Regions from separate parts of the Metabacillus schmidteae genome, predicted to be linked through region 1. Evidence: riboswitches for the same ligand, from Rfam matches in the RefSeq annotation. Region 1 holds a riboswitch; the other holds the start of a gene.

Region 1 (8,261 bases):
TAATTATTTCTTTGGCAAACACTTTTAAAATACCTAAAAACTTTAAAAGCTGGACTCCTGCCTATACAATTTCAACTTTCACTCATATATTACAAGTGTATAAAAGCTAAACTTGAAGGAGGATTCAAAACATGGGTGATCAAGGTTATAATTACGGTGCAGGGTTTGCGTTAATTGTTGTATTGTTTATCTTATTAATTATCGTTGGTGCTGCTTGGTTATAATTTGATAAAAGAGGTTGCTGGATTCTCAGCAACCTCAAAATTTTTTATTGCTTTTTCAAATTGAGAATGTTGTTTTATGGTACACTGTCATTAAAAATTTATTGAATTGAAGGTGTTATCATACAATGTTTGATCGTGCATATATTGATTACCTCTTGCATTTTCATTGTGATCGAGATTATTTTGAATGCCATGAAGTGCTTGAAGAACACTGGAAAAAGGATGTACTTAAGGATAGAAAGAAATACTGGGTTGGGTTAATTCAAATCGCTGTTGCGCTTTACCATCATAGAAGAGGAAATTTTAGCGGAGCTTTAAAAATGATTTCTAACGCTATAGGTATTATAGAAAGTGAACGAGACCATATCGAAAAGTTAGGTTTACATAGTGATCTGCTAATGAAGTTACTCGTTAAGAGAAAAAATGAAATTCAACATCAACGACCATATACAAGCATCGACCTTCCGATCAAAAATAAAGAATTAATGAAAGAATGCCTTTCAATTTGCAAAAATGAAGGAATAGAATGGGGAGCTGAGAGTAATTTAACAGATAAAGAGCTTATTCATAGACATAAAAGACGGGATAGAACAGACGTCATTGAAGAGCGTTTATTTCAATTAGAAAAAAGAAAAGTGGAAAGGTCTCATAAAAATAACATGGAATCCTAATAGGTAAGGGTCAGTCTTCAATAATTTTTCTAACGCCACCTTAGTAAGATCGATAGGAAGCGTAAATTTATTATGAAGTCTGACCCTTAAATTTTAAAATTACTATTTACAATCTCTACATTTTTTGAAAAATGATTCTGTTTCGTTATTTGGAATAACTGTTTTCTTCTTATAAAGATCTGTAACAGCTTGAACCATTTGTTTACCAATTCCTTGTTGTCGGTGGGAAGGATTAACGGAAATATGTTGAACTTCAACAGTGTTTTCATCTTTAAACACGACACCAATTGCACCAATGATATCTTCGTCTTGCTTCCATAAAAACAATTGCCAATCATCTAATGTTTCATATTGTTTTATTGTTTGTTGTAATTGCTTTAAGTCCTTTTCTGCCGGCATAAAGGAAAGAAGGCCCATCGCAATTTTTTCAAAACTTTTTTTAAAGCGAATTAACATAGATACCCCTCATTAACGAATTAGCTTTCAAAATGAAAGCAAAGTGTTTGAAACCGTACAAAATCAGTTTTTATTAGCCATGCTTTAGCAGGTGTCACTAATTAACTACAGACATAACAAAAGTAAAATACAACTATATATATGATTCAAATTAATCAATTGTTACTCAATCATTATATACAGTTTTTCGACGATTTTAAACACCTTTTTTGGAAAAATTAATCAAGAGCCTTTAATAAGTTACCCATTTCAATTGCAGTAACAGCAGCTTCATAGCCTTTATTACCTGCTTTCGTTCCTGCTCTTTCGACAGCTTGCTCAATCGATTCAGTTGTTAGAACACCGAAAATAACCGGTACACCTGTTGTTAGAGAAGCTTGTGAAACTCCTTTTGCTGCTTCATTACAAACATAATCATAGTGAGTTGTAGCACCACGAATCACAGTACCCAGAGTGATAACCGCATCATATTTTCCTGATTCAGCTAATTTTTTTGAAACTAAAGGTAATTCAAATGCACCTGGAACCCAAGCAACAGTTACATCTGATTCTTCGACGCCATGTCTTTTCAAAGCATCTTCTGCTCCTCCTAATAGCTTAGAAGTAATAAACTCATTAAAACGTGCTACTACAATTGCAACTTTCAATCCACTTCCAATTAAATGTCCTTCAAATGTTTTCATTATTATTCCTCCAACTTTCGATTTAAAAATGTAAGTAATGACCTAGTTTTTCATATTTTGTTCTTAAGTAATTTTCATTTTCTTCTCTTGCAGGCATTTCAATCGGTACTCTATCGACAATTGTTAAGCCATAGCCTTCAAGTCCAGCAATCTTACGCGGATTATTTGTCAAGAGCTTCATTTTTTCAATTCCCAGATCTTTAAGAATCTGAGCACCGATGCCATAATCTCTTAAATCAGGAGCAAATCCTAATTTTTCATTTGCTACAACGGTATCATACCCTTGTTCCTGAAGCTTATAAGCCCTCATCTTATTTAGTAGACCTATCCCTCTACCCTCTTGCCTCATGTAGAGTAAAACCCCTTTTCCTTCTTTCTCAATTTGAGAAAGTGCAGCATGTAATTGGGGGCCACAGTCACATCTGTAAGATCCAAATACATCTCCTGTAAGACATTCAGAATGGACTCTTACTAATATCTCTTCTTCAGGGCTAATATCGCCTTTCACAAATGCAACATGTTCTTTTTGATCTAAAACATTAGAATAGCCTATAGCTCTAAAAGAACCAAATTCAGTTGGCAGCTCAATTTCAACTTCTTTCTTAACCAACTTTTCTCTCTGATTACGATATTTAATTAAATCCTTAATCGTAATAATTTTCAAGTCAAGCTCTTTAGCAAGGACTAATAAGTCAGGCACTCTTGCCATCGTACCATCTTCTTTAATAATCTCACAAATGACTCCACCAGGCTTTGCACCACATAGACGGGACAAATCTACTGCTGCTTCAGTGTGACCAGCTCTACGGAGAACTCCACCTTCTTTTGCAATTAATGGAAATGTATGTCCTGGTCTCTTGAAATCTGCGGGCTTTGAATCTTCCGATAAAAGTGCTTTTACAGTATCGGCACGTTCAAATGCACTAATTCCTGTTGAATTTGTTTTATGGTCAACACTAACGGTGAAAGCCGTTCCATGTGGATCGGTATTTTGAGAGACCATAGGAGAAAGATCCAATTTAGCTGCCTGATTTTCTGTTATTGGAACACATACAAGCCCTCTACCATGCTTTATCATGAAATTAATTACTTCAGGAGTCACTCTATCAGCCAGGGAAACAAAATCTCCTTCATTTTCACGGTCCTCGTCATCTACAACAATGACTACTTTACCATCTCTCAAATCTGTAATTGCCTCTTCGATTGTATTGAACATGATATAACTCCCTTCATATATGTTACATTGGCTAACAACCTGCTAGTCAGCTGTTGTTTATTGTCTATCCTTAGACAAAGCCATTTTCTTCTAAAAATGATTTACTTAATGAAGAGCCTTTTGTGTTATCTTGTTGAGAAACAAATTTTTTTATATATTTCCCAACCATATCACATTCGATGTTCACAATATCACCAACACCCTTTGTTCCTAAAATGGTTTCACCTAAAGTATGAGGAATAATAGAAATGACTACTTTTTCTTTCTCTAACCCAAAAATCGTCAGGCTTATTCCATCTACTGTAATAGAACCTTTATGGATCAAGGTACTAGTTAATTCTTCAGGCACTTGTATTTCATAATAAACTGCATTAGACACTTGCTGTTTTTTCACGATCTTTCCAATACCGTCAACATGTCCAGAAACAAAGTGACCGCCGAATCTTCCGTTCGCTGCCATTGCTCTCTCCAAGTTTACTGTTGACCCTTTTTTTAAAAGGGATAAAGATGTGCTTCTAACCGTTTCAGGCATTACATCAACTGAGAAAGAAGCAGCCGAGAATTGTGTGACTGTTAAGCATACTCCATTTACTGAAATACTGTCCCCTAAAGCTACATCTTTAAGTATATGTTTTGCTCCTATTGTGAAAACGATCGCTTCTTTTGAGCTTTGTACACTTTGAACTGTGCCAATTTCTTCAATGATCCCTGTAAACACACGATTTCCTCCTTCCTTTTATACATGTCATATTTACGTTTACATTGCATTGCATATATTATGCAATGCAAAAAAAGCCCACTGTCAAAGAGACTAGGGGCTTGGAAATTGTCAGAAATTGATATTTGAGTATGTCAAATAAGAGTATTAAATGTCTATTTTTTTCACAGACTTTAATACACCGCAAAAAATTCACGCAATTCTTCTCCCATCCAGACTTTCACTGTCGGCCCTAGAATCTCACTAGATCCACCGTAACAATTAATGTTTACGGGTCACGGACTTAGAAGAGTCACTCCCCTTCATCACCGCCGGTAGGGAATTCCACCCTGCCCCGAAGAATGTAAAACGAAATATGAAATTATAAATTATATTTTATCCATATAACGAGCATGTTGCAATCTTTATGTTTCATTTTTAGAAATTAAAAGGTAAATTTATTGTTAAACTTTCCTGGCAATGAAAAAGAACTGCCCATATACTAGACAGTTCTAAAATTTTTTAGATTTTATTCTTCAAAAACCTTTACTTCTTTCATTACATCATTTGGTTTAATTTTATAAACAGCTTCTAGATTATCCACTACTTTACCAAAAACAGTATGAACCCCGTTTAAATGAGGTTGTGGCTCGTGAACGATAAAGAATTGGCTGCCGCCTGTATCTTTCCCTGCATGTGCCATTGAAAGGGATCCTGCTTCATGCTTGTGTGGATTACCTTGTGTTTCACACTTAATCGTATAGCCAGGTCCTCCAGTTCCAGTTCCATGCGGACAACCACCTTGTGCTACAAACCCAGGGATAACACGGTGAAATGTTAAGCCATTATAAAATCCTTCATTAGCAAGCTTTTCAAAGTTAGCAACTGTTCCTGGTGCTTCATTTTGGTAAAGCTCCATTGTCATTACATCGCCATTTTCCATTGTAATTTGTGCTTTTTTCATATGTATGAAACCTCCAATATGTTTTGTACGTCTAATAGACATGAATACCTACCTATTCTACTATACTCAAGGGAGGAATACCAAATAGATCGTTAATAAATAATATTAAGAAATTCTTAATTTCCATGTTGAATGTATTGACATTTTATAAAAAGCTCTATAATAGATGAGGAGAGCCAGTCATTGTTTGAATAAGGAGGCATTATTTTGAAGAAATATATAGTTAGTTTCATCGCTTTACTTTTATTTGCTTTTCCATCCTTAACATACGCAGATGCAGTAGTGGGGGATATGATTATTACGCTTGGAGAAAATTTAACAGAAGAACAAAAACAAACGATTCTTAATGAAATGAATGCAACTGCAGATGATCAAATCATCACAGTTTCTAATGAGGAAGAACATCAATATTTAGGTGATTATATTCCAAAAGCAACAATCGGAACGAAGGCTATATCGTCAACAAGTATTACAATTGAAAAAGCTGGTTCAGGTCTTGAAGTTAAAACAAAGAATATCAACTGGGTAACGGATGAAATGTATTTAAATGCCCTCATGACAGCAGGTGTTAAAGATGCGTCCATTTATGTTACCGCACCTTTTGAAGTTTCAGGTACTGCTGCCTTAACAGGTTTAATCAAGGCTTATGAGATTTCTTCTGAAGAAGCTATACCGGAAGATGTAAAACAGGTTGCGAATGAAGAACTTGTCACAACAGCAAAATTGGGTGATGAGGTTGGAGCGGAAAATGCATCAGCTTTAATGGCAAAAATCAAGGATGACATTGCCAAAAATGGTATTCCTGAGACCGATGCGGAATTACGTACAATGATTGAAAATGCAGCAAATGATTTAGGTATTACACTTTCAGAAGAAGATATCAATAGTTTAATTGATTTGTTTAATAAGATGAAGGATATAAATATCGATTGGAATCAGGTTGGTGATCAGCTCGATCAGGCAAGGGATAAAATCTCAAATTTTCTGAATTCTGAGGAAGGCCAAACTTTTCTACAGCAAGTAAAAGAATTCTTTATAGCATTATGGAATGCGATTATTTCTATCTTTACAAATAATGAGCAATCCGCATAATAAAAAACAAGAGCGTGTGTATTTTTAACACCGCTCTTGTTTTTTTATTATTTATTAATTACTTTCGATTGAAAGGGAAGATCATTCACAATCAAATCTTCAAAACTCTCTCTTTTCACTACAAGTTGCGCTTCGCCATTTTCAACAAAAACAACTGCCGGTCTTGGGATTCTGTTATAATTATTAGCCATTGAATAGCCATAAGCACCTGTACAGAATACGGCCAAAATATCATTTGGCTTAACCTCTGGTAATGGCAGGTCCCAAATTAACATATCTCCACTTTCACAGCATTTTCCTGCGACTGAAACCGGGACATCATGCTTTTCTAATGCGCGATTTGCTAATACTGCTTCATATTTGGCTTGATATAAAGCTGGACGAATATTATCACTCATTCCCCCATCAATTGCAATATACTCCCTAATATTTGGAACAGATTTTGTTGATCCGGTTGTATATAATGTTGTTCCTGCATCTCCTACTAGGGAGCGACCTGGCTCAATCCAAATTTCGGGCATTTCAATGCCCATTTCATTTACTTGTGTTTTAACTGCTTCAACAATTTTTTCGACATAATAAGTAGCTGGAAGCGGCTCATCTTCTGCTGTGTAGCGAATTCCAAATCCTCCACCCAGATTAACAACTTCCGGGATAAATGAGAATTGACTTTGCCATTCCTTGATTTTATCAAATACTCTTTCTGCTGCAAGAACAAATCCGGCAGTATCAAATATTTGAGAACCAATATGGCAGTGAATTCCAAGCAAATGAATATGACTTGATTTTAACACTGCTTCAATAGCCTTCTCAATTTGTCCATTTAACAAACCAAATCCAAATTTTGAATCTTCTTGGCCTGTAGTAATATAATCATGAGTATGTGCTTCAACACCAGGTGTAACACGTAGCAAAACTGCTACTTTTTGTTCAGATGCTTTTGTTAGTTCTTCTAACATTTCAATTTCATAGAAGTTATCTACAACAATACACCCTACCTGATGGTCTAAAGCCATTTTAAGTTCTGATTTGCTTTTATTGTTTCCATGTAAATGGATTCTTGATGCAGGAAATCCGGAAGCAATTGCAGTATACAATTCACCACCAGAGACAACATCCAATGAAAGTCCTTCCTCATTAATCAGCTGAAACATGGCAATCGATGAAAATGCTTTACTTGCATAAGCAACTTGTGCTTTTACGCCCATTTTTTCAAATGCTTCTTTAAAGCTTCGAGCGCGTTCTCTTATTAACGCTACATCGTAAATATAAAGAGGTGTACCATATTCTTTCGCTAATTGAATGGTATCCACTCCGCCTATTTCTAAATGTCCTTTTTCATTTATATTGCTAGTACCATGTAAGAACAAAATGTATCCCCTCTTTCTACAACTAGGCTTTTACGTTTTCTTATCTTGAAAACCAATCAATAGAAGATTAATTAACAAGGAAAAAGACAGTTAACACCAGCTGGTTATTAACTGTCTGTTATGAAAATTCTGCATGAAATTAAACATACAATATCATAAAAGAGGGGTTCTTTCAATGTCACTTTACCCTAATTCGGTTGTTTTTTTACATTTTGAGGATGGACAATACTTGGTCTTAGCTTTGCGCCCGGCACAGAAGTCCTAACAATGATTTGCCATAAGGCCTTTGCATTAAATGGTAGAAATGGCCACAGATAAGGAGTGTTCAAAGATCTTATTCTTACAAGCAAGATGATAAAAACTGTACATCCAATCACAAATCCCTCTAATTTGAAAGCTGCAACTGCAACTAACAATAATAACCTTGATATCTTATTCGCAACACTTAATTCATAGCTTGGTGTTGCAAATGTTCCGATTGCTGCAACCGCTACATATAAGATTACCTCCGGAACAAACAATCCAACGTCAATCGCAATTTGACCAATCAACGCTGCTGCGATTAGACCCATCGCAGTAGAAAGAGATGTCGGCGTATGTATCGCAGCCATTCTTAAAAACTCTATCCCAAAATCAGCTAAAAATATTTGGATAACAATAGGGATATTTTTCTCTTCATTAGGACCAATAAAAGCAATATTTTCTGGTAAAAGTGACGGCTCTAAACAAAATAAAAACCATAATGGTAAAAGAAAAATTGATGCAATAATTCCCAAAAATCGGACCCAACGTAAAAACGTACCAACAGCAGGAGCTTGACGATATTCTTCTGCATGCTGAACATGATGAAAAAATGTTGTAGGAGTGATAATGACACTAGGTGATGTA
Region 2 (8,261 bases), 3.6 Mb from region 1:
TTAACGATGTATGAGAATCACACATTAGCTGACCGAAGCTTTTAATATCACCTTGCTGCAGTTTTTCAACTGCTTGAATCGTTCGTGCATTTTCATAAACAGCATGCTTTGCACGTTTTTGATCAAGTTCATTTTTGATTAGGTGACGATGACTTTCGAATTGCTCCGGTGTAAGGTCGCCAAGAGATTGAATCGAAATTTGAGTTTGTATTTGTGAAAGAGCACGTTCACATTCAGAGCGCCTTTCATTGTACTTTGAGTCCGCAAGTGCTCTGCGTTTATTTGTGTTTGCAATGACAAGAGATGCATCCTCAAGGACTATGGGGCTATATTGATAGTCAAGTGTTTGACAATTTAACAGAATTGCATTGTCTTCTCTTCCCATTCCTATGGCAAATTGATCCATAATGCCACAGCTTACCCCAATAAACTCATTTTCTGCATGCTGACTCATTTTAACAAGATCAACACGACTAAACGTTGTTTCCAATATTGATTGTAAAGCAACTGCTGTTACAAGTTCAATAGATGCTGAAGAAGATAAACCCGCACCATTTGGAATATTTCCGTAGAATAAAACATCCAATCCTGTTTCTACCTGAACACCTCGATCTGCGAACTCTTTTATGACTCCTTTAGGATAATTGGCCCAGTCATGTTCTTTTTCAAGCGCAAGTTGATCTTGAGTTGATAATTCAATAATTCCTTTATCAGGGAAATTTACTGAATACAGACGGATAGACTTGTCATTTCTTGGTGCTACCAATGCGTATGTTCCAAATGTTAAAGCACATGGAAACACATGACCGCCATTATAATCTGTATGTTCACCTATTAAATTCACTCTGCCCGGCGCAAAAAATGTGCGAACAGACTGATCTGTTTTGAATATTTGTTTAAACTGGTCTAGTAATTGATCTATCATTGAAAATCACCCTTCATCTCGCATTTTTGGTTTGTGATAGCGTTATCTTTATTGTAAGTTTCAATTTTTCATTGAACAATGGTAAAATTATTTTATTAATTAGCACTTTTTTGCTTAGAATAAGCTTTTATATACAAGGATTTTAACTATATCAAACACTATTCTGATTAATACATAAGTCTTTTTTTGCTCAGTTTAGATAAAAAGGGTAAGAAAGGGGGATTTTTTTGCTATGGAAAAGAAAAAAGGAGCCATTGTCTTTCGTTTTAATGAGCCACATGTGAACAGTGTTGCTCAAATTTGGTCTGTTGGTTGGGATGAGCAAGCTTCATCCATTTACTCTTGGAGCGGAACGGAGAGAAAGGATCAAGATAAATACATCTTTCAATATACGTTATCTGGACATGGTGAAATCAATATTGATGGTAAGGTACATCAATTAAAAGCAGGTCATGCATTTATTGTCAGCAGCCCCAGCAATTATCATTATTATTTACCAGAACATTCATCGAAATGGGAATTTCTCTATTTAACCCTATACGGAAATGAAGCAAGACGCTGCTGGGAGCATGTAAAGAAATCAGACAACCAGGTTATCCGATTTCACCCGGAATCAACACTCATTAAGTTTCTTAAGCAAATTTACGATGATTCTATCGAGAAAAAAATAACAAATGCCTATCACGGATCAAGCATCGCCTATCAATTTCTAATGGAATTGTCTTTATCATTAAAAACAGTTGATAAATATATGGAGGATTGGTCAGAGGGAGTCATAAGCGCCGTATTATTCGCTAAAAACTATTACCAGGATGACATTGGAGCTGAAGAAATGGCAGAGGCTTCAAAATTATCAAAGTATCATTTCACTAGACTATTTAAAGAAGAAACTGGAACAACTCCTATTCAATATTTAACAAATATCCGACTGCAAAAGGCCATCGAGCTTTTGCAGCATACTAAATACACGGTTGATGAAATCGCGCAATTAGTCGGTTATAAAAATGCTAACTACCTAAACAAGATTACACGCAAACTCACTGGGAAATCACCAGGTGAAATTAGGCAAGAGAGACATACTGTTTAGGTTTGAATCAAATGTTGTCTCTTGCAAAATTTATTCCTTTTCCCTGATATTAACCTTTTGGGCAAAAAATAACCCCCAGTAAACCACTGGGGACGATCATATTTCTTTTATGCAAATTTCGCCATCCAACTTTTAAGTCGGACAAATACCAATACAAACAAAGTTGACATTAGGACACCTTTTACTACGTTAAACGGTAATATCGCAGGTATAACTAAATTGCGCATATCAGGTGCCTGCATGAAGTAGGTATATGCCGGAAGTATAAATAAATAGTTTAATATACTCATAACAATCGCCATTGAAAGTGTTCCAACCGCCAGGGCAATCATTATCCCTTTTCTTGTTTCCATTCTTTTATATACATAATACGTAGGTAAAATAAAGACAACTCCTGCTAAGAAGTTTGCAATGTGACCAACAGGCACTCCAGTTGGGCTCCCCATCATTAAGAAATTAATAATATTTTTAATTAAAACGACTAAGACACCTGCCAATGGACCAAACATAACAGTTGCAAGTAGCGCAGGAATGTCACTAAAATCAATGAATAAAAAGGTGGGAAATAGTGGTAACGGAAAAACTAAAAGCATTAATAAATACGATATACTGCTAAGCATTGCAACTGATGCCATTGTTCTTACACTAAATTTTTCTGTTCTAATCATTTGTATCTCTCCTCCATTGATCCATCGCGTTTGGAAGAGGTGTTCGCAAAGTAAGATACCTTATGTTGATAACGTATAAAAAACTCCCTCACAAATGTATGAGGGAGTTTACGAAGGCATCCTAAATAAACGTTCATCAAGTCATTTTTTGAACGTTAGCTGAACCTCCATCTTCTCCCATCCAGACTATACTGTCGGCTTTGGAATTGCACCAAATCCTGCCTAAAAGGCTCGCGGGCTTAAAGAAAATCTCTTATTACCGCCGATCGGGAATTTCACCCTGCCCCGAAGATAGATCATTATTTTGTTTATGTCTTAATTATACAGAAAACTTCATTTTTTAAAAGAGATTTGCATTTTATTCCTAGATAATCACTTGGTATAAATTGTCCCTTTTTTATTAGAAAAACTTGGCCTATCGCCAAGTCCTAATGTGAAAGCTATAGTTTTTCTTATCCTATTACCCATAAAATTTCATGCTTTATGAAAGTATAAAAATAGACTCGTGTGTTCGTTCTCTCAATTATTTAGATCTATCTGAATGGTCCCTTTTTGATGCATAATCGTCATCTTTGTTCCCGGAGTCATGATGTTTTCCAAAATATCCTTTGCCGCTTGTAAGGCAAACTCAATTCTTTCCAGCTTTTCTGTTACTTCTTCATGTTGGGTGATTGGGTAATCTGAAAGCTTTTGTGTGTACTCAAAAGACGTTTGATGATACTCAGCCAGTTTTTCATACACTTCATCGTACAAATCCTCAATTTCTTTTCGCAAATCCAACCTCTCCCTTTTTGATTCCTACTCACTCTATGATACAAAACATCATGAAGAAGGAAAACAGAGATTTCACGTCACTGATTATTTTTCAGTAACCGTTTATGAATCCATATGGCCGCCTGACATCCGTCTGCCATTGCGATGGTCACCTGCTCTGAATGGGCAATAAGATCTCCTGCTGCCCACACATTTGTTATATTTGTTTCCTTTGTTCGAGGATCTACAAGAACATGCTTGTTTTCAAGTCTTTCTACACCTAGTTGCTTTGCAAGCTCAGAATGAACGGCATTGCCGCCAAATCCAATAAATCCTTTATCACCCTGAATGGTTTGTCCATTTTTTAATGTTACCCCTTTAAAGTCAGATTCATTTTCAGTAACAATTGCCTCAATCTCTTCATGAATAACATCTATGTTCTTTTGCTTTAACTTCTCTAATAATGACTGCTCCACTTCTCCATCATGATTGATGAATGTAATCTTTTCTGTCCAATATGTTAAGGTTAACGCCAAACTTGCACCTGTTTTTCCGGATCCTAACAGAAGAACATGCTGATTTCTTACCTCATAGCCATCACAATCTGGACATACATAGATAGAAACACCTAAACATGGGATAATATTTTTTATCTCCGGAATTCGATCTTTAATTCCTGTGGATAACAGAAGCGTTGTGGATTCATATGTTTTACCGGATTCAGTTTTCACTGATATTCTTTCATTACTCTTTTTTGCTTCGATAACATAGTCCTTTATAAATTCAATTCCATATTGTGCTGCTTGTTTTTTACCTAGATCTCTAAGAGTTTCACCGCTTACTCCATCCGGCCATCCCAATATATTGTGGTAGCCTCTGCATAAGTTTGATCTTCCATCTTCAGAATCAATCACCATTACTTTATGCATATATCTTCCTAATTGAATCGCTGCCTGCAAGCCCGCAATTCCTGCTCCAACGATGATACATTCATATGTATTTGTTTTTTCAGTCATCATGACACGTCCTTTAAAATTAAGTACTAGTTATGATTTGTCAAAAAGAAACGGTTCATACAATGAACAAAAGCGCAAGCGCCTTGATCAGCCACAGTTCAGGAATTTTATAAATTCCTAAGCAAAGATAAAGGGACCGTCTTTGTAAACGGTCCCTTATTTTAAATTTTATTTTTCACATGTGGATAACTGCGCTTTCATTTAGAAAATGTTGATATTGCTTACAGTTTTCCACTTTTATATCGTAAAAATTTAGATATTAACAGCCTATTACCTAGTTAACAACAACTTATCCACAAAAGTTATCAACATATCCACATTTACTATCCACATTTTGTGTGGGTACATTCGTTCGCCACAATATATATAGGACTTTTATCCACTATACACAAGTTATTCACAGGGTTATTTTATAGTTCCTAAGTTGCGGTTACGACGTTCTGAATTGACCTCCATTTACATGCAAAACCTGACCTGTTACATAACGTGAATCATCTGATGCAAGATACACATATGCAGGTGCAAGCTCGAATGGCTGTCCAGGTCGTTTCATTTTGGAGTCTAAACCAAATGTTGCGACATTTTCCGCTGAAAAGCTCGAGGGAATTAATGGAGTCCATATTGGACCTGGTGCTATCCCATTCACCCTTATCTGTTTATCCACAAGAGACAGTGACAAAGATCTTGTAAACGTTGTGATGGCTCCTTTTGTCGCAGAATAATCAATCAATGTTTTGTTTCCTTCATATGCAGTGACAGATGTTGTGTTAATAATTGAGCTTCCCTTTTCTAAATAAGGCAGGCTTGCTTTGACCATATAGAAAAAGGCAAATATATTTGTTTTGAACGTTTTTTCCAGTTGCTCTGCTGATATATCTAAAATGCTTTTTTGAACATACTGTACAGCATGGTTATTGACAACAACATCTAATCGGCCGAACGTTCGAATGGCTGATTTGACAACTTCATAGGATGATTGTTCCCGTGATAAATCTCCGGGGCAAAGTAAACATTTCCCACCCAGTTCTTCAATTCTTCGCTTTGTCGCCTGGGCATCTTGATGCTCATTATAATAAGGAATAACAACTGCCGCTCCCTCTTTTACAAAGGCATAGGCAACCGCCCTTCCAATTCCGCTATCTCCCCCAGTTATAATTGCTACTTTATTCTTTAACTTTCCACTTCCTTTATAGCCATCCCACTCTGAGATTGGTGGAGGAGTCATTTCAAATTCAAAACCTGGATGACGATTTTGATGTTGTGGTGGAAATACAATTGGCTGCACCTTTGTCTTTTGCTTTTTCCCATAATACGGATAAACAGGATATGGATACATGTATGGCCCTCCCAGCTTTGCATACTTCGCTTAAAATCTATTCACCAACAGCTTGTAGAAATAACAAAAATCCTAAAGAAATAAACATTTCCTTAGGATCTTCTAGTAAATCTTTTTAGGATAAATGAAAATAGTATGAGAAGTAACGAACAAACAAACATCGTAATCGCCACCATCCCCAGTCCTATTCCGTACCAAGGGTTTGTGAAAAAACCAATGATAAAGCTGCCAACAAACGTGAGAACAGCTAGAGCAAGACTAACTAATGATGGCAAGTAAACTTTACCTGACTTTCTTTGAGCAATCAAAATCAATCCAGCAAAAAAGAGAATATAATAAACAGCTATTGCTTGTTCACTTAGCATAAACCCAATTGTTTTTGGAATAAAGTAACTTCCGCTAGAGGCAGGTAGATCAAGGTTTATTAACTCCGGTTTACCATTACCTTTAAGAGATACTGACATTAATTGATATTCCTCCGGTTCCCCCGGCCAATTTTCATAATGCAAAAATGCAATTTCATCCTTTTCATGCAAAAAGACAGGTGACTGCACATTTGCTTGTAAATCTGTTAATTGATTCGTTTTATTACTTTCGATATTTTTTACAAATAACTCATAATGAAACAAGCTAGTATTCTTTGATTGTTCAGTTACTGCTGTATAAGCGAGCAATGTACCATCTTTAGACAGAACGGAAGAATACATATCATCTTTGATTTGTGCAACGGATGATTCGGTTTTTTTCTCTAAAGAATAGGCAACAAGCTGTTCAGTCGTTTTATATAAACTGTAATACAAAGTCTTTCCATCAGCTGAAATAGAAAGATCATTCATTGAAAAATGATCTCTGTCTGTTAGTTGATCAACTTGATCACTCTGACGATGAACTTGATAAAGATCAAATCCTTCTTTTGTTTCACCTTCTGATTTCCCAACTTCAGAAGCAGGCATTGCAACAAAGTATATAGACTCCTTGTCAGGGGCAAAAACAGCATCTGTTACATGAAGACTATCCAGCGCTAACCGCTTTGCATTACTACCATCATGATTCATTACGGTAATTGTTTGAATACGTTGATCATCCTCTGTCAAAAACAGCAGTTCTTCTCCATCAGATGAATATTTTGGTGAATGTGATCTTCCTTCTATTTTCTCACTTAATCTAGTAACATCCGTCCCATCCAGATTTGACACATAAATCGCTTCATGACCATCTAAAAAATACGAAAACGCAACTCGAGAATCATCTGGACCTATATCAAATTCCTGTCCTAACCCTGTGTAAAAACGATATGGATCTTCTTCTTGAAGGGTTTGGTAAAGAATCGAGCCTAGCATGAGTAATAAACTTACCACTGTAAAGATGAGAACAATTCGCTGTTTTTTCAAGCTTTTTCAGCTCCTTTCTTTATCTATCATATGCAACGGAATAATCCGGTAATTACTAAAATCTTCTATCTTTTTTGCCATTATACTATATTTAGCAGTCTTACTATAGGAAATCTAATAAATTAGAATAACTCGCCTTGTATGCGTAAGCCTTTGTTTTTCTTAATGTACAAAAAAGCCAGATGCATAAAAGCACCTGACTATAATAGATTTATCGCTTATTAAATCCTTTTTTCTCTACAAATTCTTTCATATACATTCTAGTAGGTTTTGATAATAAGCCTGCCATTTGACCTGTCCAAGTGTCTTTTCTTTCACCATTCGTCCGCTGTTCATAGTATTCAGAAATTTGTTCGTCATACTCTTTTAACTGATTGATATACCTGGTTTGATCTTGTTGATATTCATCTTCATGATACACATGCTCAAGCGGCAGTCTTTGCTTTTGATCCGGCTGCTGCGCAGGATATCCGACCGCAATACCGAATACAGGAAGAACATGTGCAGGAGTTTTTAATAAACTTGACACTTCTGATAATTGGTTTCTTAGACCTCCGATATAAACAGCACCAAGACCAATGGATTCAGCAGCGAGCACAGCATTTTGCGCTGCAAGAGCTGCATCAATCACAGCTACCATAAATTTTTCCGTACTCTCCAGAACTTCACTCGCATCATGATTATATTGACCAGCAATTAATTGATGTCGGTGCAAATCGGCACAAAAGACAAAGAAATGTCCATTTTCCGCTACATATTTCTGGCCACCTGCTAACTCTGCCAGCTTCAGCTTTTTTTCTTTATCCTTTACACCAATAATCGAATATGCCTGAATAAAGCTTGAAGTAGATGCTGCCTGGGCACTTTGAACGATTACTTGAATTTGTTCGTCTGTTAATGCTTTATCCTCAAATTTGCGGATGGAACGATGATTTAATATCGTTTTAATTACATCATTCAAGGTTATTGCCTCCTTTTTTCTATTATAAAAAGGATAACTCTTTTTCCTCTCATCACATACTAATCTGCTTATATTAATTCTTTCTGCTTTGTTTCTTCACCGAGCAGTAACACAGCTAGAGCTC

What was found. Region 1 has a riboswitch for FMN ahead of ribE (riboflavin synthase). Riboswitches for the same ligand answer to the same signal wherever they lie in the genome.
Region 2: it holds a riboswitch for FMN, as region 1 does, so the genes downstream of both, HWV59_RS00600 (ECF transporter S component) here and ribE (riboflavin synthase) in region 1, are expected to answer to the same signal.

Annotation. Positions count from the first base shown of each region.
Region 1 is NZ_CAESCH010000001.1:3,742,032-3,750,292, forward strand. It holds gene HWV59_RS18245 (YjcZ family sporulation protein) at 132-224, shown strand; gene HWV59_RS18250 (DUF309 domain-containing protein) at 350-895, shown strand; gene HWV59_RS18255 (GNAT family N-acetyltransferase) at 998-1,351, opposite strand; gene ribH (6,7-dimethyl-8-ribityllumazine synthase) at 1,570-2,034, opposite strand; gene HWV59_RS18265 (bifunctional 3,4-dihydroxy-2-butanone-4-phosphate synthase/GTP cyclohydrolase II) at 2,057-3,250, opposite strand; gene ribE (riboflavin synthase) at 3,321-3,968, opposite strand; FMN riboswitch at 4,165-4,314, opposite strand; gene HWV59_RS18275 (peptidylprolyl isomerase) at 4,477-4,911, opposite strand; gene HWV59_RS18280 (DUF1002 domain-containing protein) at 5,119-6,003, shown strand; gene lysA (diaminopimelate decarboxylase) at 6,051-7,373, opposite strand; gene HWV59_RS18290 (spore germination protein) at 7,562-8,261, opposite strand, start outside.
Region 2 is NZ_CAESCH010000001.1:123,011-131,271, forward strand. It holds gene HWV59_RS00590 (galactokinase) at 1-925, opposite strand, end outside; gene HWV59_RS00595 (AraC family transcriptional regulator) at 1,158-2,012, shown strand; gene HWV59_RS00600 (ECF transporter S component) at 2,120-2,680, opposite strand; FMN riboswitch at 2,846-2,977, opposite strand; gene HWV59_RS00605 (hypothetical protein) at 3,200-3,454, opposite strand; gene HWV59_RS00610 (NAD(P)/FAD-dependent oxidoreductase) at 3,532-4,449, opposite strand; gene HWV59_RS00615 (SDR family oxidoreductase) at 4,880-5,785, opposite strand; gene HWV59_RS00620 (TolB family protein) at 5,878-7,176, opposite strand; gene nfsA (oxygen-insensitive NADPH nitroreductase) at 7,388-8,137, opposite strand; gene HWV59_RS00630 (MFS transporter) at 8,206-8,261, opposite strand, start outside.